Regions from separate parts of the Pseudoalteromonas sp. SS15 genome, predicted to be linked through region 2. Evidence: predicted binding sites of a transcription regulator. Region 2 holds the regulator's gene; each other region holds the start of a gene.
What was found. The regulator MetJ, encoded in region 2, represses methionine synthesis genes. The targets are predictions, from matches to a motif close to TAGACGTCTAGACGTCTA.
Positions count from the first base shown of each region.

Region 1: the regulator MetJ is predicted to act here: its motif matches at 1,716-1,733, upstream of metK (methionine adenosyltransferase).
Region 3: the regulator MetJ is predicted to act here: its motif matches at 3,998-4,015, upstream of AAEU28_RS03135 (homoserine O-succinyltransferase).

Region 1 is NZ_JBMMUD010000002.1:393,415-401,717, forward strand. It holds gene tkt (transketolase) at 1-1,570, opposite strand, end outside; gene metK (methionine adenosyltransferase) at 1,834-3,021, shown strand; gene AAEU28_RS06070 (HDOD domain-containing protein) at 3,095-3,940, opposite strand; gene AAEU28_RS06075 (hypothetical protein) at 3,994-4,668, opposite strand; gene AAEU28_RS06080 (CYTH domain-containing protein) at 4,671-6,191, opposite strand; gene AAEU28_RS06085 (TIGR04211 family SH3 domain-containing protein) at 6,356-6,967, shown strand; gene AAEU28_RS06090 (phosphoribosyltransferase) at 7,035-7,598, opposite strand; gene AAEU28_RS06095 (tRNA1(Val) (adenine(37)-N6)-methyltransferase) at 7,722-8,303, opposite strand, start outside.
Region 2 is NZ_JBMMUD010000010.1:51,672-59,974, reverse strand. It holds gene AAEU28_RS18070 (penicillin-binding protein 1A) at 1-1,956, shown strand, start outside; gene metL (bifunctional aspartate kinase/homoserine dehydrogenase II) at 2,039-4,387, opposite strand; gene metB (cystathionine gamma-synthase) at 4,394-5,617, opposite strand; gene metJ (met regulon transcriptional regulator MetJ) at 5,917-6,240, shown strand; gene AAEU28_RS18050 (malic enzyme-like NAD(P)-binding protein) at 6,322-7,575, opposite strand.
Region 3 is NZ_JBMMUD010000001.1:711,580-719,882, forward strand. It holds gene metH (methionine synthase) at 1-1,931, opposite strand, end outside; gene AAEU28_RS03130 (homocysteine S-methyltransferase family protein) at 1,942-2,997, opposite strand; gene AAEU28_RS03135 (homoserine O-succinyltransferase) at 2,987-3,934, opposite strand; gene AAEU28_RS03140 (DMT family transporter) at 4,096-4,983, shown strand; gene ettA (energy-dependent translational throttle protein EttA) at 5,086-6,759, shown strand; gene AAEU28_RS03150 (PilZ domain-containing protein) at 6,887-7,258, shown strand; gene AAEU28_RS03155 (DUF350 domain-containing protein) at 7,302-7,706, shown strand; gene AAEU28_RS03160 (DUF1190 domain-containing protein) at 7,712-8,299, shown strand.

The DNA.
Region 1 (8,303 bases), on a different contig from region 2:
AGCCTTGGCGAGTAAAAATAAGTGATGTTGGGCCATCTTTACGCTCAATCGCTTGCTGCCAAGCAACAGCTGACTCAACTTGGTCACATGGACGCCAGTTTACTAGGTTAGGTGTTAAACGCATGCTGGCAATTTGCTCAACCGGCTGGTGCGTAGGACCATCTTCACCCAGACCGATTGAATCGTGAGTATAAACAAAGATGCTTGGCTGCTTCATTAATGCTGCCATACGTACCGCGTTACGCGCGTATTCCATGAACATTAAGAAAGTTGCACCGTAAGGTACGAAGCCTTTGTGTAGTGCAATACCGTTCATGATTGCAGACATACCAAATTCACGTACACCGTAGAAGATGTAGTTACCTGAAGCATCATCTGCCGTTAAGCCTTTTGAGCCTTCCCATAGAGTCAGGTTAGAACCAGCAAGGTCAGCCGAGCCACCCATAAATTCAGGAAGAATTGGACCAAATGCATTCAGTGCATTTTGTGATGCTTTACGTGTCGCAGGGTTAGCCGGGTTTGCTTGAAGCTCTGCAATGTACTTTTCAGTTTCAGCTTGCCAGTTTGCAGGTAATTCGCCTTTCATACGACGCTCAAACTCAGCTGCAAGCTCAGGATACGCCATTTGGTACTCTGTGAATTTCACTAACCAGTGGCTTTGTGCTTGTTGACCACGAGAAGAAGCATCCCACTTCGCGTAGATGTCTTCAGGGATTTCAAATGCATCGTGATCCCAACCAAGGAATTCACGTGCTGCTTTAATTTCTTCATCACCTAATGGTGCGCCGTGACAATCATGGCTACCTGATTTGTTTGGTGAACCGTAACCTATGACTGTCTTACAACAAATAAGAGTTGGCTTGTCAGTTTCTGCACGTGCCGCTTCAATTGCCGCTTTAATTGCATCGCTATCGTGACCGTCTACGTCAGCGATTACATGCCAGCCGTAAGATTCAAAACGCTTAGGTGTATCATCGCTGAACCAGCCTTCGACTTCACCATCGATTGAGATGCCATTGTCATCCCAGAATGCGATAAGCTTACCAAGACCTAGCGTACCAGCTAGTGAACAAGCTTCATGTGAAATACCTTCCATTAAACAGCCATCGCCTAAGAAGGTGTAAGTGTAGTGGTTTACAATATCAAATTCGTCACGGTTGAATTGCGCTGCAAGTGCTTTTTCAGCAATCGCCATACCTACCGCATTAGTAATACCCTGACCAAGTGGGCCAGTTGTTGTTTCTACACCTGGTGCATAGCCGTACTCTGGGTGACCCGGTGTTTTAGAATGCATTTGACGGAAGTTTTTCAGATCATCGATAGAAAGATCATAACCGCTCAGGTGCAACAAAGAATAAATAAGCATAGAGCCGTGGCCGTTTGACAGAATAAAGCGGTCTCTGTCAGCCCACTCTGGGTTGCTTGGGTTGTGCTTTAAATAATCGCGCCATAGCACTTCTGCGATATCAGCCATACCCATAGGTGCTCCCGGGTGACCAGACTTAGCTTTTTGTACTGCGTCCATAGACAGAACGCGAATGGCATTTGCAAGTTCTTTGCGTGACGGCATGAATTCTCCTACCTTTAATTGTGTTGCGCTGAAATGTCAGTGCCTTCATTCTGACTCATTTATGGTACTTACTGCAACGTAAATACCTGAGAAAACGAGGGCTAAACCTGCATATTTCAGGATCTGCAATTGAAAAAATCTAATTCAGACGTCTAGGCGTAAAAAAACTAGGCAAGTTAATTTGTTTTAGATAGAATACGCCCCTTATTTTTTCGCGCTATCCCCGATGTTCGTGAAGCGCAATATTTGTGAGCATAGATACAATGGCAAAACACTTATTTACTTCTGAGTCTGTTTCTGAAGGTCATCCGGATAAAATCGCTGATCAGATCTCTGACGCGGTACTAGATGCAATCATTACGCAAGATAAACACGCACGTGTTGCTTGTGAAACTATGGTTAAAACAGGCGTTGCGATCATCTCTGGTGAAATTTCAACAGATGCTTGGGTAGACCTAGAGTCAATCACGCGTAAAGTAATCACAGATATCGGTTACACGTCTTCTGATGTAGGTTTTGACGGCGACACATGTGGCATCATGAACCTTATCGGTCAACAATCACCTGAAATTGCACAAGGTGTAGACCGCTCTAAGCCTGAAGAGCAAGGTGCGGGTGACCAAGGTCTAATGTTTGGTTATGCAACTAACGAAACACCAACGCTTATGCCTGCGCCTCTTTACTACTCACACTTGTTAGTAGAGCGTCAAGCTGAAGCACGTAAATCAGGTATCCTACCTTGGTTACGTCCAGATGCTAAGTCTCAGGTAACTTTCGTATATGAAGACGGCAAGCCTGTTGCTATCGATGCTGTTGTACTTTCAACTCAACACAACCCAGACATCGAACAAGATGCACTAGTAGATGCTGTTATGGAAAACATCATCAAGCACACGCTACCTGCAGAGTTATTAACTGAAGATACTAAATACTTCATCAACCCAACTGGTCGTTTCGTGATCGGTGGCCCAGTAGGTGACTGTGGTCTAACAGGCCGTAAAATCATTGTTGACACATACGGTGGTATGGCACGTCACGGTGGTGGTGCTTTCTCTGGCAAAGATCCATCAAAGGTTGACCGCAGTGCAGCATACGCTGGTCGTTATGTTGCTAAGAACATTGTTGCGGCAGGCCTTGCTGATAAGTGTGAAATCCAAGTTTCTTACGCTATCGGTGTAGCTGAGCCGACATCAATCACAATTGATACATTCGGCACTGGTAAAGTATCAGAAGAGCAGCTAGTTGAGCTAGTTCGTGAACACTTCGACCTACGCCCTTACGGCATTACTAAGATGCTAGACCTACTTCACCCAATGTACCAAATGACTGCTGCGTACGGTCACTTCGGTCGTGAGCCGTTTGAAATGACGGTTGGTGATGACACTTTCACAGCATTTAGCTGGGAAAAAACAGACAAAGCAGACGCACTAAGAGCTGCTGCTGGCCTATAATTAAGCCATCTGTTAAAAAGGCGCTTACCTGAAAAGGAGCGCCTTTTTTAATACCTCTAGTTAATGAATGGGGTCAATGTATAAAATACTCTTCTACGTCTTCTTTTAAATCAACATAATCATCATCACTTAGCTCAAGTGCAACCATCACCAAATCTTTAAATGCATACCAATCACCACAGGGTCTAAAATGTTTTGCTTCAAAGGCTAAATTCTCTGCCAGTTTCATGGTTGCAAAAGTCGCTTTTAGTGTTTGATCAGCCTCTTCTTTTAAATAGGTTTCATCATGATGGCGTAAAATCATCTGACAAATAGGCTTAGGTAAATGCCAAGAAGACGCCAAGTAATAACCGACAATGGTATGATTTACGGGATATATCTGCTCTTCATAATAAAGCAGACTTTGCTCACCTCTCTGATAGGCTCGAGTCATCAAGTCATTATAGTTATCAAAGCGCATAGCCATTGCGGGTATCCCTGAGTCATGGAATAAACCCAATAATTGAAGGTTTTCTAATGGAACAGTGGTTTTAATTTGTTTACCTATCGCCATTGCTAATTGCGACATATCGGTGGCATTGTCCCAAAACCGCTGTAACGAAATACAACAGTCTTCTTGTTTAAAAGCATTTTTAAGCAAGTGACCTGTCACTAATTGTGTGATGCAATTTACACCTAAAAACATCACGGCCTGGCGAATATCTGTAATGGTTCGAGACATACCATATGCAGGAGAGTTAATGACTTTTAAAACCGCAGCCGCGGTGCCCACATCTTCACTGATGATTTCTGCAATATTTCCAAGCTCAGGCTCATCACTGTTCAATTCATTTTGTAAGTTTTGTAGTACTTCAGGCTTTGAAGGCAAACTAAAACCAGATTTCAGATCTGCCAACACCTTGTCATCAATGTCGATCATAGGCCGGATACTTTTTCACTTTTGGTTAGCTGAGTGTAGTAGAGGAAAAGTGATTACTCAAAAGTCGAACAAGAAGAAGTGATAAAGTTATTGTCAGCCTGATACTCTTTTTTATAAATTTGCTGAGCCATATTTTGAAAGGTCTTCTTTACCCCTTTAAGTGCGGTTTTATTGCTCAACCAAGTGGGGATTTTACCTTGAGGATCGGCATAAATTTGATGAGTTATGAGCAAGGTGTTTGAAGTTTCTTCAAGTAACCAACTGCCCTCTATGGGAGCAACAAAGATATATTTCTTAAATTGCTCAAGTGACAAAAATTCAGCTCTTTTTGATTCATCGATAGATTTGATTAATAACCTAGATGTGGCCTCCGAAACAAGCCGATGACATGAATGAGTGAGCATCACTCTATCTTTTACAGGCCAAGGCGCATTTAGAACAGTAACAACGATATTTTCACCTTTAATGTGCCAAGGCAGGGATTTGACACTTCTGACGTTACTGAGCCACTCAGGTGCACTTTGTGTATCATTTAAAAGGTTTAAGAAGGCTTGACGATTTACGTTATCAAAATTGGCTTGCGCTTTAATTGAAATTAAGCCTGATGCCTGTTTTTGATAACTAATAAATAGATTGTCTTTACTATACCAACTTTGCCAATTGGCATAGACTTGTGAGAAAGGTAATACGAGCAAGCTCCATAAAAGATATTTACAGAGCTTTTTCATGATTAACGCCAATATGGCATGCTATTGAGCGAGGCTCTGCGGCTTTGCTCCATCGCCTGAACTAGAAAGTCTGCTTTTTTAGAAAGCCATAACTCTATTTCTTCAAGCTCCGGCAGGTTTTGCTGCTCACATAGGGTTTTTAAATAAGCCAGCGTTTCTAACTCATAGATCCCATAAGCAATATCGATCCAAGGCGTTCGGAATGATTGTCTTGTGTCTTTGTCGTATAAAGAGCCTAGGCAATTACCACTCAGCAAAGCGCAATCTAGCAAAGAACGAAGCGCAAGGTAATCTTGCGTACATAAATCTTTGCCCTCAGGTAAATCAGATTGTAACTTTTGCCAGTCTTTCTCAAAAGCTGCAGTCGCCACCTCTTTGATAGGTAACTCAGCCGCTGATACCGCATGCTGACTCCATTCTTGACGCCAGCCTTTGTCAACCAACCAACGCGTTAACGTTAATAATAGTTTGTTATAGCGTGGACTGTGGAATAAGTCTTCTATATCAGTGATGCTAGGCTGCTCTGCTTTTAAAGCATCAATAAGTGTTGCTAATTCAACAGCATTATTAATTTTCTTATAATAAGCATGACGCTTTGACGTGTATGTTTTCAAATGGATCGCATCTTCAACCCAATCTAACTCACTTAATAACCAATTCATTTCACTAAGTAAGCGCTCAGTCGCATTGCCTTCAACAATAGGCTCGAATAACTTAAACGCATGTTTAATCAGGTTAATCCCATCAATAACACGTTTAAGCGTCTTTAAACTTGGTTTATTAAAATAGCACTGCTCATGCTTTTGCACGAACTCGATACCATAGTTCACACACTGTACAAGTGCATGCTCTTGAGTTGCGTGACGATTTAACTTCACAACACCAATATATTTATTTGGTTTTAATGGCTTATCATCAGCAAGGCGATAACCTCTTGCTGCTTTTGAATATAAGCCTAAACGCAAACCTCCTAAGCTAATTAGGTGCTCAGCAAGTAAAAATAGATCGCTACGCTGACCTTCAACGAGCTCAATCTCTAATTCAGAAATGGCTTCCACCTGACCTTGTGCGACAATTTCACCTTTATCAAGCACCACTTCAATTTTTGAGCCTTGCTCAGTTTCAATCAACCAAGTTCGGCGAATAAAATTAGTACTGAAAATTGGAAATAGATTGTCACTAATAGCTGTGATCTGCATGCCATGTGGCCAAATATCTTGCTTAAATGCCAAAATATTTGGACGCGGCGTATCAATAGGTAAATTGTATTCAGGACGCTGATGAAGACCACCAACGACTTGCCCTGCCAATTTAATGGTTTGCTCACATTGCTCATCACAACAACGTGTTCTTAGACCGATATCTAATGCTCTTAACTCACGATTCGGAGTATCAAAGTAGGCGTTTTTTAGATTCTTGGCGGGTTTATTTTTCACAGTTTTTGCAAACTGCATGATGAGTCCTGGAATTAGAGGAACCTCATTGTCTGAAAGTAAAAACTTCAGTTCTATTTCAGTGTCCATTAGGGCAAGTGATTACCTATATAATTGTAGAACGGTAAAAATATACAAAGCAGCGGTTATTTGCAATCTTTTTGCAGCAAGTTCAAGGAAGTTTAGCGCTTCACTTGATATTACTCCTTGAAATTCATACTATCTCAAGAAACAACTCTCTATAAGGGTCACGGATGTTAAAACGTATATTAGTGCCAACAATTTTCGCACTTTTCTCACACTATTCTCTCGCTGAAGATATTCAAACAACAGAAAATAGTAACAGCAGCGAAAATACGGCCTATATCTCAGATAGCTTATTCGTTTATGTACATTCTGGACCAGGAAAAAACTATCGTATTGTTGGCTCTGTAGATGCTGGTAGCCAAGTGGCCATTATGGCGGGTAATGAAAATGGTTTTCAGCAAATCACCGATGATAAAGGTCGTGAAGTGTGGGTTGAAACCCAGTTTGTCTCAAGCCAACCAGGACTTGCGCACCAACTAGATGAACTAGGTCAGCAATTACAACAAACACAGCAAGCACTCAATGATGCACAAACAGACTTACCTCGCTTGCAACAACTTAATCAAGATTTACAAGCTGAAAATGAAAATTTACAGCAGACAATTCAGCGCTTAGAAAAATCAATAACGGATGAAAAACAAAAAACGCTCTCTTTTGAACAAGCAGAGCAACATTTAATGCTTACCTACGGCGGTGGTGTTGGTGTGGGTGGTTTATTAATAGGTGTTGTACTTACGCTATTTTTATCGCGCAGAAAGCGTTACGACGGTTGGGCTTAGTACAACTTAATAATTTTCAAAAAAAAACCGCATTTCTCAATGCGGTTTTTTATTTTCCTCTGCAAGATTATTTAGTAAATAACTCGCTGATATTACTTAAATCTGATTTACCTTCTGCAATTTCATCTGGCGTTAAACCTGACAACTCATGCGGGAAAACTAACCACTCATCTGATTCATGAATGAAATAATCAGGCTTCATTGGTACTTTGGTATTCTTTGGCTTGTAGTAAGGGCACGCAGTACGAATGTCTTTAGGCAAGTTTAATCGCATTAGCTCAGAAAGCTTTTCTTTTAATGCGAAAATACTACGACCTGAATCAAATACATCGTCCACAATTAATAGTGAGTCATCTGCATTGGCGTTTTCGATGATGTAATGAAGACCGTGTACTTTGATTTCTTTTGATTGTTTGCCGATACCATAGTAAGAAGATGTACGTACAGCAATGTGATCTGTCTCTATGCCTTTGTAATCATAATACTCTTGAACAGCGATACCGATAGGTGCTCCACCTCGCCAAATACCAATGATGAAGTCAGGACGGAAACCATCATCATAAACTTGCGCGGCTAAACGAAAAGAATCCTCAAGCAACTGCTGTGCTGTGATATAGCACTTATCTGACATACAAACCCCGTGAAATATTTATAAAAAGAAAAGGTATCCAGCACATATAAACAACCGGATATAACCTTGTATTCTAGCGCATCTAAATCAAAAATGCGCAAACTACCCAATTAAGGAACACCTTTACATTTTTAAGTAAAAGTCACGACAAAGTGCAGTAAAGTCTTCGCTGTATTGCCCATTTTCATGAATACATAACAAACTATTCTCTGGCTCAATCAGACCACTATTTGTAGCATACGCAAACTCCAGCAATAAACGGCTTATCGTTTTGCGCTCTGTCGTTTTCACCTCGCATTTACGCACAAGATGCAAATCTTGTTGTTGCGCTAGCGCAATAAACTCTAATCCTTCTTTGTAAGGTAGCACCACTGCTAAGCGACTTTTAGAATGAGATAACCGCTTAAACTCATTCAGTAACGCACTGAAGCTCAATGAATCTGTATGGCGCGCTAAATTTCGAGATGCAGAAGGGCCTTTTAAACTGTCGTTAAAATAGGGTGGATTACTGATCACTAAATCGAATTTAGTTTCAGTTTGAAAATCTTGAATGGCAGATTGGTGTAAAATTATTTCGCCCTGCCATGGGCTGTTTTGAATATTCAAACTTGCATCTTGAAACGCGCCAGATTCAATTTCAACGGCTGTCACAGCTAAACATTCAGCACGTTGCTTGCACATCAAAGACAACAGCCCCGTGCCTGC
Region 2 (8,303 bases):
AAGATTGAATTAGGCCACCGCTCGTTTGGCATTGGTGCCGCAGCACAGGTTTATTATGGTAAAGAGTTACACGAGCTCACATTAGCGCAGATGGCCATGATCGCTGGCTTACCAAAAGCCCCTTCAGCGCTAAACCCTATTAGTAACCCGACTCGCGCCAAATCTCGCAGGAATGTGGTTTTAGGTCGAATGCTGACAGAAAAGTACATCACTCGCAGTGAATATAATGAGGCAACACAAGCCCCTATCACCGCAAAGCGCCACGGTGCAGAAATAGAGCTTTATGCACCTTATATTTCTGAAATGGTCCGTGCATATATGGTAGAGCGCTATGGTGCTGACAAAGCCTATAACACTGGCTTTAGAGTTTATACGAGTGTTGAATCTAAAATTCAACTTGCCGCACAGCAAGCACTCATTAACAACCTGCATGATTATGACATGCGTCACGGCTATCGTGGGCCTGAAGCTGTGCTATGGCAACACGAAATAGACCCTATTCCTGTCCGTGCAGAACTACTTAAAACACTTAATGACGTTAATGAAATTGACCCACTCGTCGCCGGTATTGTTACTTATGTTTACGAACAAAGCGCTGAAGTGCTATTAAAGTCAGGTCAATCTGTGGTCATTGAGTGGGATGGCCTGAAATGGGCACGCGCATACATCAACGAAAAACGACAAGGTAACGCCCCTAAAACAGCGGCCGATGTACTTTCGCCAGGTATGCAAATTTGGTTACGAGAAAATAATGGCTGGCAATTAAGTCAGTATCCACAACCATCGAGTGCCATTGTATCTTTAGATCCAAAAGATGGCCGCATCAAAGCCTTAGTAGGTGGTTATAGTTTCGCACAAAGCCAATATAACCGCGCTGTGCAAGCGAAACGTCAGGTTGGTTCAAACATTAAACCCTTTATTTATTCAGCGGCATTAGAAGACGGTTACACGCTTGCTTCAATTATAAATGATGCACCTATCAACCACTGGGATAAAAGCTTAGGTGTTGCATGGCGACCTAAAAATAGTCCTGAAGTTTATAGTGGCCCGATTCGAATTCGTCGCGCATTGGCGCAATCAAAAAACGTCGTCTCAGTTAGATTACTCAGAGGCGTTGGTTTACAGCGCTCTGCCGATCATTTACTTAAATTTGGCTTTGCTGATGAAGACATTAACCGCAGTGAATCTTTAGCATTAGGTAGCGCTGCAATCACACCATTAGAAATGGCACGCGGCATGAGTGCCTTTGCCAATGGCGGTCACCTAATTGAACCTTATTTTATCAGTGAAATCACCGATGCTTATGGTAACTCTTTAGGAAAGGCGCAACCGCTAATCGCTTGTGATGAAGAGCAACGCCTCGAGAATGCAATGCAGTGTGCACCGCAAATCATCAGTGAGCAAAATGCTTTCTTGATTTCTAGCGCATTACACAGTGCAATTTGGGGTGGCGGTAGTTGGAAGCACAAAACCGGTTGGGTTGGTACAGGTTGGCGAGCACAAGCTCTAAAACGTAGAGACTTATCTGGCAAAACCGGCACAACCAATAACTCGGTTGATACTTGGTTTACTGGCTTCAACCGCAATGTCTTAACCACTGTATGGGTAGGCTTTGACGACGCAAGTAAATCCCTTGGCCGCGCTGCCTATAATAGTAACTTAGGTAAAGGCCAATCAGTTGGTGCTGAAGCGGGCGCGATCACCGCGCAACCTGCTTGGGTTCGCTTTATGAGAACAGCCTTGCAAAATGAACCGCTCGCGCCAATAGACCCAGCTCCAGGCTTAACCTCTGTGCGCATTGACTTAAAAACAGGTTTATTAAGTTCGAAAAACGATCACACTAGCCGTTTTGAATACTTTGAGTCTGATACAGTACCAACTAAGTATGTACAACAAGACAAGTCAAAAACCCCATTCTCTTCTGACTCTTTGCCTGAACAAGATGAGCTATTTTAATTAATATAAAAATAGCTCTAACAAAAAAGCGAAGTGCTAAAAACACTTCGCTTTTTTGATTTTAAGTAACAGTAACTCGTAGCTATTTAAGATTCTGACATAACCAGAATAAGTCTGAGTGAATACCTGCAGCGGTCACTTCTTTACCAGCCCCTGGCCCTTGAATAACCAGAGGGTTTGCATCATACCATAGGGTTTTCACTACAAAGATATTATCGCCTGGTGTTAAGTTGGCAATCGCTGAGCCTTGCTCAGCAAACGCAATACCCACTTTTGCGTCCACTTTGCCATCTTCAGCGATACTTAATAAGCCTGTATAACGCAGCTCACAATTATTGGCTTTCGCCTGTGCAAACTTAGTCTCATAAAATGCATCTAGCTCATCTTTCTTAGCTAGAAAATCTTGCCAGCTACCAGTTGCTAAATGCTCAGGCATTAATGGTTCTAAACCAATATTATCTACATCCAATGAAAGACCAAGCTCCCGAGCAAGAATTAACAACTTACGCTGCATGTCTCGACCTGATAAATCTTCACGAGGATCTGGCTCGGTATAACCCATAGTTTGCGCTTCTAGCACTAAATCTGAGAAAGCTTTGCTACCATCATACTCGCTACACAGCCAAGACAAGGTACCCGAAAACACACCTTCAACTTGGGTGATTTTATCACCGCTATTTTGCAGGTCAGCTAATGCAAAGTTAACTGGTAAACCCGCACCAACACTGGTGTTATAACGCCATAATAAATTGCGCTCTTCAAGTTGCTGACGCAAAGATAAATACCAATCTTGTTGCGCTGTGCCTGCATACTTATTAGCACTGATAAGATGACAGTCACGCTTCACGAACTCTGGATATAACAAGCTAAATGACTCACTCGCTGTGATATCAATCACCACTTTATGTTCGTAGTCGAGCTCTTCAATACGCTCTAGCACTTCATTTTGCTCGTATACTTGTGCTTCATTTTGCCACTGAGTTTGCCAGTTATCTAAATTTAAACCACTGGCTGCAAATAGCATTTGTTGCGAGCGTAATAAACCGACTACTTTTAAATCAAATTGCGCTTGCAAACGAGCAACCTGAGTTTGGCACTGATCAAGGAAAACCTCACCGACATTACCTAGACCCGCAATGATAACCGCCAGCTCTCGGCCTTTATTAACTAGTTTGTCATGTAAAATCGCCAAAACATCGCTGTCAATCGCTTGGTCAGTCAAAAACAGTGCATAATCTTCATCACTGTGCGCAAACCTGAGTACCACGTCTTGCTCTGCCAAAACTGATTTAGCCTGCAGCTCTAATGCAGAGATATCGGCTTTTGGTGCAACCAGTGCAAAGCCTTGTAAGTGACTTTCAACCAAGGTGAGACGGCCAGCAAAATATTGACTTACTTGATGTGTAAAGGCACCTGGTAACAATAAAAACTCTTCGCCATTTTGAACAAAGTGATGAATGCTATGCTGAATAAGCTGACTCACTTCACGCACTTCATTTACACCTAAACGATCAACACGCACAAGATCTAAGTTATCAAATGACGTAATAAAACGTTTCGCCTTACTGTAACCCGCTTTGACGATTTCAGTACCTGGTGCTTCAGGGTCAAAACTGCTACGAACCTGTAACTTGATGCTGGTATTTTTCAAAGGAGATAAAGTTTTAGCATGCAATACAGGATTACCTAAACGCGCCAACAGATTGGCCTGCTCTCGACACACTTTAGGGTATTTAATTGCATTGCTGACTTTACGAGGATCAGTACTGAATACACCTTGCGTATCGGTCCAGATTGAGACTGCTTCTGCGTCGCTATAATTTGCTAACAATGTTGCACTGTAGTCACTGCCATTACGTCCCAACGTCACAGTATTGCCTTGGTCATCTGCTGCAATAAAACCTGTGACCACAAAAATATGATCGTTATCTAAGGTCGCTAAACACGCTTGCTTATTTTGCTGATGCACTAATTGACCGTTATGTACAGTAAATAACGTTCTGGCATCAATCGGTTGGGCTTGTAAACCGCTTTCTGATAGGTAGCTCGCTAGAATGCGCGCAGACCATAATTCACCATGTGCTAATAGCTCAGCTTCATTTAGAGTTTTACTGTTCGCGGCTTGGGTGATCACTTGTAATTCAGTCAATAGAGTATCGGCTAGTTGGCGCTGCTTTTCACCCTGGAATAATGCATTAATCAGTTCGATTTGATGGTTCTCAACCTGCAACAAAATATCGTTAAAACTTTGCTGCTCTTGCTGCTGATAGCTTTGCCATAGTTTAACTAGGGTATTGGTGGTTTTACCTGCGGCAGAAACCACAACACAATCGCCCAACTGACACTGGCCAACCACGATTTGTGCGACAGCCTGATAACGCGAAGCCGAGCTTAAGCTCGACCCGCCAAATTTATGTACTACTCTTGTCATTTTCTTTTACCAAAGTGCCGGATGGGCAGGTGTTAATTTACAGGCTTTGCTATCAGCAGACGCAGGTGCCTTTCCTGGCTGTGTTTTAGCAAAAGCCGCTTCTAGGTCTGCAAGTAGGTCTGCTACTTCCTCAATACCAACAGAAATACGGATCAAAGTATCGCCTACACCTGCTTCTAAGCGTGCTTTAGGCTCCATGCCAGCATGTGTCATGGTCGCTGGGTGGCAAATTAAACTCTCAACACCGCCTAAAGACTCAGCCAACGAGAACTCTTTCACTGTTGTTAAGAATGCCGCCGCATCTTCAAGACCACCTGCGATATCAAAACTCACCATGCCACCAAACCCTAACTGCTGCTTTTTAGCCAGTTCGTGTTGCGAGTGTGATTCAAGACCAGGGTAATACACTTTACGTACGTACTCAGACTGCTCTAAGTACTTGGCGATAGCTAAGGCATTTTCTTCATGTTGTTTAAGGCGTACTTTAAGGGTTCTTAAACCACGTAATGTCAGATAGCTATCGAATGGCGCACCAGTAATACCAATGTTATTTGCCCACCAAGCCAGCTCTTCACCTAACGCTTGAGTTTTCGCAATCACCGCGCCACCAACGACATCAGAATGGCCGTTAATGTATTTCGTGGTCGAATGCACCACAATATCAACACCAAATGAAATTGGGTTCTGTAGCGCTGGAGATAAAAACGTATTGTCAGCCCCCACTAAAGCACCCACTGCATGGGCTGCATTCACAACCGCCTCTATGTCTGTAAGACGAAGAATTGGGTTACTCGGTGTTTCAATCCAAACCAGTTTAGGTTTGATCTCTGCAATTTGTGCAAGGCTGTCAGCGCGAGTTAAATCTAAAACTTTTAGTTTTAACAAGCCACGCTTTTCAAGTGATGTGAATAAACGATAACTACCACCATAACAATCATGTGGAATAACTAAGGTATCGTCGTGATTTAAAAGTTGTGTTACTAGGTGTACAGCTGCCATACCGGTCGCTGTGATGATGCCTTTTTCTCCACCCTCAAGCTGCGCTAATGCTTCAGCTAGAATATCGCGATTTGGGTTACCGCTACGGCCGTAATCGTAATCACGCTTAGTATCGAAGTCAGCGAACGAATACGTTGTTGAAAGATAAAGAGGAGGCACAACCGCGCCATGATGTTTATCGGCTTCGATACCATGTCTGACTGCGACTGTTGATTTATTGCGTTGGCTCATATCACCACCTAGTATATGGATGTTTAGACGTCTAAAAGGTTAGATGATCAAATTAGAGAAGTCAAAACATTTATACTGCTAAATGGCTATTTAACTAGAATTTGACTATCTTTTTTAAACCGATAAAATTTCGCCACCTCGTTAACTAATATTGTTAATAAGACTGGGTTTTTGACCATAAATCGGTACATTAACCTTAGTTTGAGTTGGGCGTTAGTCAAACTAGGTCAATTAAAGCCGTCGCAAACGAGCGTAGTCTTATTGGCAGTAATTACTCTAAAGGCATCAGAAAAAATATTATGGCTAAATGGAATGGTGAATATATTCACCCTTATGCAGAGCATGGCAAAAAATCAGAGCAAGTGAAGAAGATCACCGTATCTATTCCTTTAAATGTGTTAAAAGTACTGACTGATGAGCGTACCCGCCGTCAAGTGAACAACTTGCGCCATGCAACAAACAGCGAGTTACTGTGTGAAGCATTTCTGCATGCCTTTACGGGCCAACCGTTGCCGAGCGACGAGGACTTACGTAAAGACAATCCGGAGAAGATCCCTGTTGAAGTGCGTAACATTATGAAAGAGATGGGCTTAGAGATCCCTGAGATTAACGAAGAAGGTTAATCAGCTTTTTTGTTATTACAAAGAAAACATAAAAAAACCTCGCCATTGCGAGGTTTTTTATTAATCTAGTCTTGCCTAGGATTAAGATTCAAATTGTGCCATGTAGTTTTCTGGTAAATCGATTTGTGCAACGCCAGAATCAATCGCAGCCTTTGCTACAGCTTTAGCAATGCGAGGCAATAAACGCGGATCCATTGGCTTAGGAATAATATACTCAGCGCCAAATTCTAACGACTCAACATCGGCCGCTTTAAGCACTTGCTCAGGCACTGGCTCTTTCGCAATACCACGAATGGCTTCTACCGCTGCGATCTTCATTTCATCGTTAATCGCTGTTGCACGCACATCAAGTGCACCACGGAAGATAAACGGGAAACATAAAACATTGTTCACTTGGTTAGGATAATCTGAACGACCTGTCGCCATAATTAAATCGTTACGTGCACCATGCGCAACTTCTGGATTAATTTCAGGGTCAGGGTTTGAACAGGCAAACACGACTGGCTTGTCTGCCATAAGCTTTAGGTCTTCTGGAGAAAGTAAGTCAGGGCCAGATACACCCACAAATACATCTGCTTCTGCAATTACGTCTTGAAGCGTACGCTTATCAGTGTTGTTAGCAAATAGCTTTTTATATTCGTTTAAGTCATCACGACGCGTATGGATAACGCCTTTACGGTCTAGCATGTAAATATGCTCACGTTGCGCACCACATTTAATCAGCAGTTCCATACATGCGATTGCTGCAGCACCTGCACCTAAACATACAATGATAGCGTCGTGGATGTCTTTGCCTTGTACTTCAAGTGCATTCAACATACCCGCAGCAGTTACAATCGCAGTACCATGCTGGTCGTCGTGGAATACAGGGATATCACAACGCTCTATAAGCGCTTTTTCAATCTCAAAACATTCTGGTGCTTTAATATCTTCAAGGTTGATACCACCAAAGGTATCTGCAATGTTCGCAACCGTATTAATAAAATCTTCCGTGGTGCGGTGCTTTACTTCAATGTCGATTGAATCTAAGCCTGCAAAACGTTTGAATAGTAGCGCTTTACCTTCCATTACTGGTTTAGAAGCAAGTGGGCCTAAGTTACCTAAACCTAAAATTGCAGTACCATTACTGATCACCGCAACCATATTGCCTTTACCTGTATATCGATAAGCATTAGCAGGATCTGCAGCAATTTCTCGAACTGGCTCAGCCACACCTGGGCTGTAGGCCAACGCAAGATCTTTAACTGTTTCGGCTGGTTTAGTTAATTCAACACTGATTTTACCTGGAACGGGATGAGCGTGGTAATGTAAAGCTTGTTCACGAAAGTCTGACATGACGCGATTTTTTCCTGCAAAGAAGTTAAAAGTGAGAGTGAAATAATTCGCAATAACTAAAAGATACTCGCTTTCTAGATATATTCAAGCAATTTCAGGTCTATCCACTTTTTAGCGAAATTTATCTGCAAGATACCGCAATTTTGCAGATTTTATGAAACATTCTTTTAGCTTTTTTGACATTTCATTGACCTAAAAAAGGGTCAACACGCTTAATAAACCAGCAATTTAAACGACTAAAAATGTCACCCTATCAATCGCGAAAAGAAATCTAAACTTAGCGACTTTTACTGTATTTTAGACACTTTTAAACTCATTTAGACAACTTTAACTCTCAAAAAAACCAGTTGAAGCAACCGTATCTTTGAGAAAGCTAAAGTCAATCTCGATAAAAAGTGCAAAGTTATGCATTTAGTTATTACGCCATTTTCTACGGCTGTGCTATGAAAAAGGTTTGATGTATCAGAAATAATTTTGCAGAAGAACAACCAGATAAGCGATGCTAAATCAGCAGAAAATAATGAATATTCAGAGGATTAATGAGTTTTATACCAATCCTCAATAATACTCAATCATTTTGAGGGACTAAAACTGACGCTAGCTTCGTTAAAAATTTCTTATAAAAATTTCTTATTTAGAACAACTAAATAGCAAAATTTTAGCCTTGCCTACATGGAAGTAGGTACCTCAGCGATAGCAGGACGCGTGAGCGGTGCTATCGACCAGTT
Region 3 (8,303 bases), on a different contig from region 2:
GCTTGTGTTTTTTCAAACTCATCAAGCATCGCATTAGCATCGTGATAAAGCTTTTTCGCCTCTTCACCAACAATCTCGTCATCAAGAATACGAGGGAATTTACCAGCCAATGACCAAGTCATAAAGTAAGGTGTCCAGTCGATGTATTCACGCAATGTTTTGATGCTGACATCTCTAAACTCTGTAACACCCAGCTTTTTTGGCACAGGTGGCGTGTAGCTATCCCAATCAAGTTTTGCGGCATTATCACGGGCACGCTGGATAGTAACAGGTTTACTACGTGGCTTTTTACGCGCTTGTTGCTCACGCACTTTTACATACTCAGCGGTAGTCTTAGCTAGAAACTCTGGCTTTTGTGTTTTGCTTAATAGGCTTGATACCACACCTACCGCACGGCTGGCATTGTTCACATACACTACGCCTTTGTCGTACTGGGGCTCAATTTTAACCGCAGTGTGTGCTTTAGAAGTGGTTGCACCACCAATTAATAATGGAATATCAAAACCACGACGGGTCATTTCTTTCGCCACATGTACCATTTCATCGAGCGATGGCGTTATAAGGCCCGATAGACCAATGGCATCGGCTTTTTCGTCTATGGCAGTTTGCAGAATTTTCTCAGCAGGCACCATCACGCCTAAATCGACCACTTCATAGTTATTACACTGAAGAACTACGCCCACAATGTTTTTACCAATGTCGTGTACGTCACCTTTAACCGTTGCCATGATAATTTTACCATTAGTTGCGCCCTCTTCTTTCTCCGCTTCGATATACGGATCAAGGTAAGCAACGGCACGTTTCATTACACGAGCTGATTTTACAACCTGAGGCAAGAACATTTTACCAGCACCGAATAAATCACCGACGACATTCATGCCGTCCATCAATGGACCTTCAATCACTTGAATTGGTTTATCCATTGAAGCGCGACACTCTTCAGTATCTTCTTCAATATACTCGGTAATACCTTTAACAAGTGCGTGTTCTAAACGCTTTTCTACTGACCAAGTTCGCCACTCTAGGTCTTCCACTTTTTCAGCTTGCGCCAAACCAGAATATTTAGGTGCCAACTCAACCAGTCGCTCACCTGCGCCAGGATCGGTATTTAATACAACATCTTCTACGGCTTTTCTCAGCTCAAGGGGAATATCATCATAAACTGCAAGCTGACCAGCATTCACAATGCCCATGTCCATGCCAGCTTGAATCGCATGGTATAAGAACACTGAGTGAATGGCTTCACGAACCGGATTATTCCCACGGAACGAGAAAGATACGTTCGATACACCACCCGACACTTTACAGTGCGGCAAGTTTTGCTTAATGCGACGTGTGCCTTCAATAAAGTCAACCGCGTAGTTATCGTGCTCTTCAATACCTGTTGCTACCGCAAAGATATTTGGATCAAAGATGATGTCTTCAGGTGGGAAGCCTAGCTGGTCAACCAAAATACGGTAAGAGCGTTCACAAATTTCAAATTTTCGGTCGGCTGTTTCGGCTTGCCCTGTTTCGTCAAACGCCATAACGACAGCCGCAGCACCAAAGCGTTTGATAATTTTAGCCTGACGAATAAACGGCTCTTCACCTTCTTTCAATGAAATCGAGTTAACGATCGCCTTACCCTGAATGCACTTTAAGCCCGCTTCAATGACTTCCCATTTAGACGAGTCAACCATGATAGGCACGCGAGAAATGTCAGGTTCAGAAGCAATCAAATTTAAGAATTTGGTCATTGCCGCTTTCGAATCTAACATGGCTTCATCCATGTTGATGTCGATAACTTGTGCGCCGTTTTCTACTTGCTCACGCGCAACATCAAGGGCTGTTTCGTAATCTTCTTCTAAAATTAGGCGTTTGAACTTTGCAGAACCGGTAACATTGGTTCGCTCTCCAACGTTGGTAAAAATTGCGGTATTTTGTTGCGTCATCTGATACTTCCTAATTCAAGTTACACGCTTCAAGGCCCGCTAAGCGCATACGCACATCTAGCTCAGGCAGAGATCTTGGTTTAATTTGCGCAAGGCCATTAGCAAATGCCTTAATATGCTCAGGTGTTGTACCACAACAGCCACCGACGATATTGATGAAGCCTTCTTTGCCCCAGTCGATGATTTCTACTGACATTTCATCGGCTTCTAAATCGTACTCACCAAATTCATTCGGTAAACCAGCATTAGGATGCACTGAAGTAAAGGTTTCACACACGCGCGACAGCTCTTCAACATAAGGACGTAATAAGTCTGGGCCTAAAGCACAGTTCAAACCAATTGAAATAGGTTTAATGTGTCGAATTGAATTATAGAATGCTTCTGTTGTTTGACCTGACAATGTCCGACCAGAAGCATCGGTAATAGTACCTGAGATCATAACTGGCAGCGTAATACCCGCTTGTTCAAACGCCTCTTCTACCGCAAATGACGCAGCTTTAGCATTTAAGGTGTCGAAAATCGTCTCAATCAAAATTAAATCTGCACCACCTTCAATCAAAGCAAGCGTAGACTCAATATAGGCCTCAACCAGCGCATCGAAGGTAATATTACGATAACCAGGGTCGTTTACATCTGGTGAGATTGAACACGTTTTAGAAGTTGGACCTAATACACCTGCTACATAGCGCGGTTTGTGCGGCTCTTTCTCAGTGAACTCATCACAAATTTTACGTGCTAATTTAGCCGACTCAAGGTTGATTTCACGACTCAAACTGCCCATTTCGTAGTCTTCCATCGAAATGGTGGTCGCGTTAAAGGTATTTGTTTCAATGATATCAGCACCAGCTGCTAGATATTTACGATGAATATCTGCAATGACATCAGGTTGAGTTAGGCTTAATAAATCGTTATTGCCTTTCACTAACACATGCCAATCTTTGAAGCGCTCGCCGCGATAATCTTCTTCTTCAAATTTATATTCTTGGATCATGGTACCCATGGCGCCATCTAAAATAAGAATACGTTGTTTTAAAGCCTCTTTTAAGGCTGCACTTTTATTCGGCATAGTTGTTAGTCCTTACATCTTGGCTAACTAGGTTAATATCGTATGGGGTTGTTTGGTAAACGTAATAATTCAGCCAATTTGAGAATAACAAAAAGGCATGACTTTGCCATGTTTTACTCGGTTTTTGCTCAGCATCGTTATTCGGGAAGTACCCTTCTGGCTTAGGCGCATCCGGGCTTTTGGCTAGGTCGCGAAAATATTCTTTTTGTAAAGTATCAGCATCGTATTCAGGGTGACCGGTTAAAAACACCTGACTGCCAGACTGATTTTTAATTAAATACGCACCCACTTTTTCTGAGCCTGCTAACACGGCAAGTTCTGGTGTACTTTGGATTTTAGTAAGGTCAATGTGACCGTAGCGAGAATGCGGCACTAAAAACTCATCGTCAAAACCACGAGTTAGTGCACCATGCTCAAACAAACAACGGTGCTTAAATACACCGCATAATTTATCGTCACGAAGTTCACGCTTTAAACCATAATGATGGTACAAACCCGCATGAGCTGCCCAACAAGAAAATAACGTTGAAGTCACATGGTTTTCAGCCCAATCAAATAGCTCTTTGAGTTCTTGCCAGTATATGACATCGTCATATTCCAGATGAGCCAGCGGCGCACCTGTGATGATCATGGCATCGTAGTTTTCCTCTTTTACATCAGAAAAATAGCGATAGAACATATCTAAGTGTTGTTCAGAATTTTCTGAACTACGGTGCGTATCTAAACGTAATAAATCGACGTTAACCTGAAGCGGCGTATTCGCAAGCAAACGAATAAACTGCACTTCGGTTTCAACTTTGTTGGGCATAAGATTAAGAATCGCCAAGCGCATCGGACGGATCTCCTGCGTTCTTGCCCGTGATTTAGGCATCACGAAGACATTTTCATGTCTGAGTGTAGCAATGGCAGGTAGCTCATCTTTTACGGTGATCGGCATACAATTCTCCCCAACTTAATTTATGGGTGTCATTATGAACGTAAAGTCGAAAAATTCAACCTCTAGATGTTTAGATGTCTAAAATCCCAACTCATTTGTTTGCAACTGAAAAATTTACTTAGATAATTCACGCTCAAACATCATTATAAAAAGAGAAAAAAATGGGGATCGGTGAACTTGCCGCAATCAGCGCAGCCATAGTCTGGGCGTCATCTACGATGTTATACAAACGCTTTAGCCATCACTTATCGCCCCTGCAACTAAATGTCAGTAAAGGCATAATTGCTTGTGCACTGATGTTATTAATTTTGCTCATTTTGCCTACCAGCCCTTTACCACAATTAGCCAGCTCTTGGGCTTGGCTTATTGTCAGCGGCATTTTGGGTATTGCTATTGGCGATAGCGCTTATTTTGCTGCACTTAGAAATATAGGCCCAGCACGTACACTTGTCATTGAATCTCTCGCGCCTGCCATTGCGGGTGTACTAAATATTGTCTTGCTCGGGGTATGGCTCAGTGGCCTTGCATGGCTTGGTATTGTTATCACAACTTTAGGTGTTCTAGTGGCTATTAAACCCAAAAATCCATTACCTCAAGTTGAGCACAGCATTTATATCAAAGGCGTTGGTTTTGCGTTGCTTGCAGCCACTTGCCAAGCGGCAGGCATGGTGATGTCAAAGGGTGCTATGAATGCTGAACAAATCGGTAGTTTGTGGGCTGCTTTTATTCGTTTATTTTCAGGCACACTGGTTGTCGCGTGTGTTGTCGCCTGTCTAAAAGAGCAAAATCTCAAACAAGCCATTACCTTAGATGGTATAAGTCAAAAGCAATGGCTTTTTGTCGCGGTGTTTTTTGGCACCTTTATTGGCCTTTGGTTGCAGCTTATTTCAGTCAAGCATACCGATCCGGCTATCGCACAAACTATTTTCGCAACCGCTCCATTGATGGTGATGACCATTGGCGCCCTGCGCAAAGAACCCATGACAAAAAATATGATATTGGGTGGGATAATTGCTTTTTCTGGTGTGGCACTGTTAGTTTTGAGTTAATTTCATGAGTTTAAAAAAGAGATAACTTGCTGTTTGATTGACGAAATCGCTAGGTAAACTCTACAATATGCAAGTTAATTTTGAACATGAAAGGTTTCATCTATGGCATTGCCAGATAAGTTTATTTATTCAATGCACCGCGTTAGCAAAGTGGTGCCACCTAAACGTACGATTTTAAAAGATATTTCATTATCTTTCTTCCCTGGTGCGAAAATTGGTGTACTTGGTCTAAACGGCGCAGGTAAATCGACTCTTTTACGCATCATGGCGGGTGTTGATAAAGAGTTTGAAGGTGAGGCGAATGCACTTGCTGGTACTAAAATCGGCTATCTTCCTCAGGAACCTCAATTAGACGAAAACAAAACAGTTCGTGAAACTGTTGAAGAAGCTGTCAGCGAAGTTAAAAACGCCCTTGCGCGTCTTGACGAAGTCTATGCGGAATATGCAATGGATGGCGCTGATTTTGACGCTCTAGCAAAAGAGCAAGGTCAATTAGAAGCTATTATTCAAGCGCATGATGGTCATAACCTAGATAACGCTTTAGAGCGCGCTGCTGATGCACTTCGCCTACCTGAGTGGGATGCAAAAATTGAGCACTTATCGGGTGGTGAGCGTCGCCGTGTTGCTATCTGTCGTTTGCTTTTAGAAAAGCCAGATATGCTTCTACTAGACGAACCAACCAACCACTTAGATGCTGAGTCTGTTGCATGGTTAGAGCGTTTCTTACACGACTATGAAGGGACTGTTGTGGCTATTACCCACGACCGTTACTTCTTAGATAACGTTGCTGGTTGGATCTTAGAACTTGACCGTGGCCATGGTATTCCGTGGGAAGGTAACTACTCTTCTTGGCTTGAACAAAAAGATGCACGCCTTAAACAAGAAGAAAAAGCTGAAAAAGCACGTCAAAAATCAATTGCTCAAGAGCTTGAATGGGTGCGTTCAAACCCGAAGGGTCGCCAAGCTAAATCTAAAGCGCGTATGGCGCAGTTCTCTGAACTACAGCAAAGTGATTACCAAAAACGTAACGAAACAAATGAGCTATTCATTCCACCTGGTCCTCGCCTAGGTGATAAAGTAATTGAAGTAAATGGCCTAACTAAAGGCTATGGTGACCGTGTACTTATCGACAACCTAAGCTTCAGTGTACCAAAAGGTGCAATCGTTGGTATTATCGGTGCTAACGGTGCAGGTAAATCAACGTTATTCAAAATGATCTCAGGCCAAGAGCAAGCAGATGCTGGTACTGTTGATGTTGGTGAAACTGTAGAACTCGCTGCGGTTGATCAGTTCCGTGACAACATGGACGACAGCAACACTGTTTTCCAAGAAATCTCTAACGGTCAAGACGTACTTAAAATTGGTAACTTTGAGATCCCAAGCCGCGCCTATGTTGGCCGCTTTAACTTCAAAGGCAACGACCAACAAAAGTTTGTAAAAGAGCTTTCTGGTGGTGAGCGCAACCGTCTTCACCTAGCTAAGCTTTTAAAAGCTGGCGGTAACGTTTTACTACTGGATGAGCCAACCAACGACTTAGACGTTGAGACACTTCGTGCTCTAGAGAATGCGATTTTAGAATTCCCAGGCTGTGTAATGTGTATCTCGCACGACCGTTGGTTCTTAGACCGTATCGCTACACACATTCTTGATTACCGTGACGAAGGCCAAGTGAACTTCTTCGATGGTAACTATACTGAGTATGAAGCTTGGCTGAAGAAGACCTATGGCGCACAAGCTGCCGAGCCTAAGCGTATTAAGTACAAAAAAATTGGCTAAATAATCCACGCAATAGCTAATTTTTGCAAATCATTGATATTGAAAGCCCTGTTTATGCAGGGCTTTTTTTACACTGGAGCCTAAGTGTATTACTATCTATGCTTAGATTATCTAGAATATTGAGAGAATGATGATGGAAGAACGCAGACGTTTTACGCGTATTTTGTTTTCAAACCAGGCAACCTTAATGACTGCCAGTGGTGATTACAATTGCCAAGTACTCGACCTTTCATTAAAAGGCGCGTTGATCACCTTGCCTGTAGGCTATGTTCCCCTTCAAGGTGAAGCCGCTAACCTAAAGTTTCATTTACCAGACAGTGATGTACTGATTTCAATGGAAGTCGAAGTAAGACATGTCGAAAGTGAATATTTAGGCCTTCACTGTAATCAAATCGACCTTGAGAGTGTGACGCACCTTAAACGCTTGATTGAACTCAATGTGGGTGATGATGCTGTACTGCATCGAGAAATCGAACAACTTGCCTTTAAAAACGCTTAAACAAATTAAAAACTAACTATCAGTTATAAGAAGAGATAAAAAAATGATTTTGGAATCTTTACAAGGATTTTTGCCTTTTATTAGTTATTTCGTAATTGGCTATGCAATTACTTTGTGCTTTTTGTTTGTATACACCTACATAACGCCACACTGTGAATGGCGTTTAATGAAAGAAAACAACCCTGCTGCTGCGGTCGCGTTCTGCGGTACATTAATTGGTTTTATTTTACCTATCGCCAGTGCAGCGGTGAATGCTGTGTCGCTTTTAGATTTTGCTGTTTGGGGTGTGATTGCCGGAGTGATGCAGCTAGTTACATTCTTTACCGTTCGCTTATATATGCCGAAGCTGTCTGAAAAGATTGAAGCACAACATTTGAGTGCTGGTTTATTTTTAGGTGCAGCCTCACTGGCTACGGGAGTTTTAAACGCCGCCTGTATGACTTACTAGGAGGCATGATGAAACGTAGCAAACACATTAAATTAACTTTACTTATGGGCGCTACTGGCTCATTAGCAGGCTGTGGTGATAGTGAAGAGTCCGCTTTATTATTTCAAGATACGATGGAATGTAACTCTTTTGGCATTGAGTTAGAAACTTGCCAAGCAGAGTATCAGCAAGCGTTAGAGCAACACTTAAATGAAGCCCCGCGTTACGCCACCGAGCAATTGTGTGAAGGTGATTTCGGCTTCGATAGATGTGAATCTAACAGCGGTATTTGGCAACCTCTTATGGCTGGCTTCATGATAGGCTTAGTCGCTGAGGCTGTCGACGAAGGGCTCGATGCTTTAAAGAAAAAACGTAAACATAAACGTGCCATGTTAGGCGGAAAATACTATTCAGGTGCCAAACCTTTATACCGTAGCCGTGACGATTTCTTTAGCTATCGTAATTCAAACAATGACTATGTGGCCAGTGCGAGTAGCAGCGGTTCTACGCTCGTCAAATCAAGTAAAGTGAACTACAAAGCAAAACGAAAACCCGTTACTCGTAAACGCGGTGGTTTTGGTCGTAGTGCTTCAAGAAGTAGCTGGGGAGGTTAAGCGA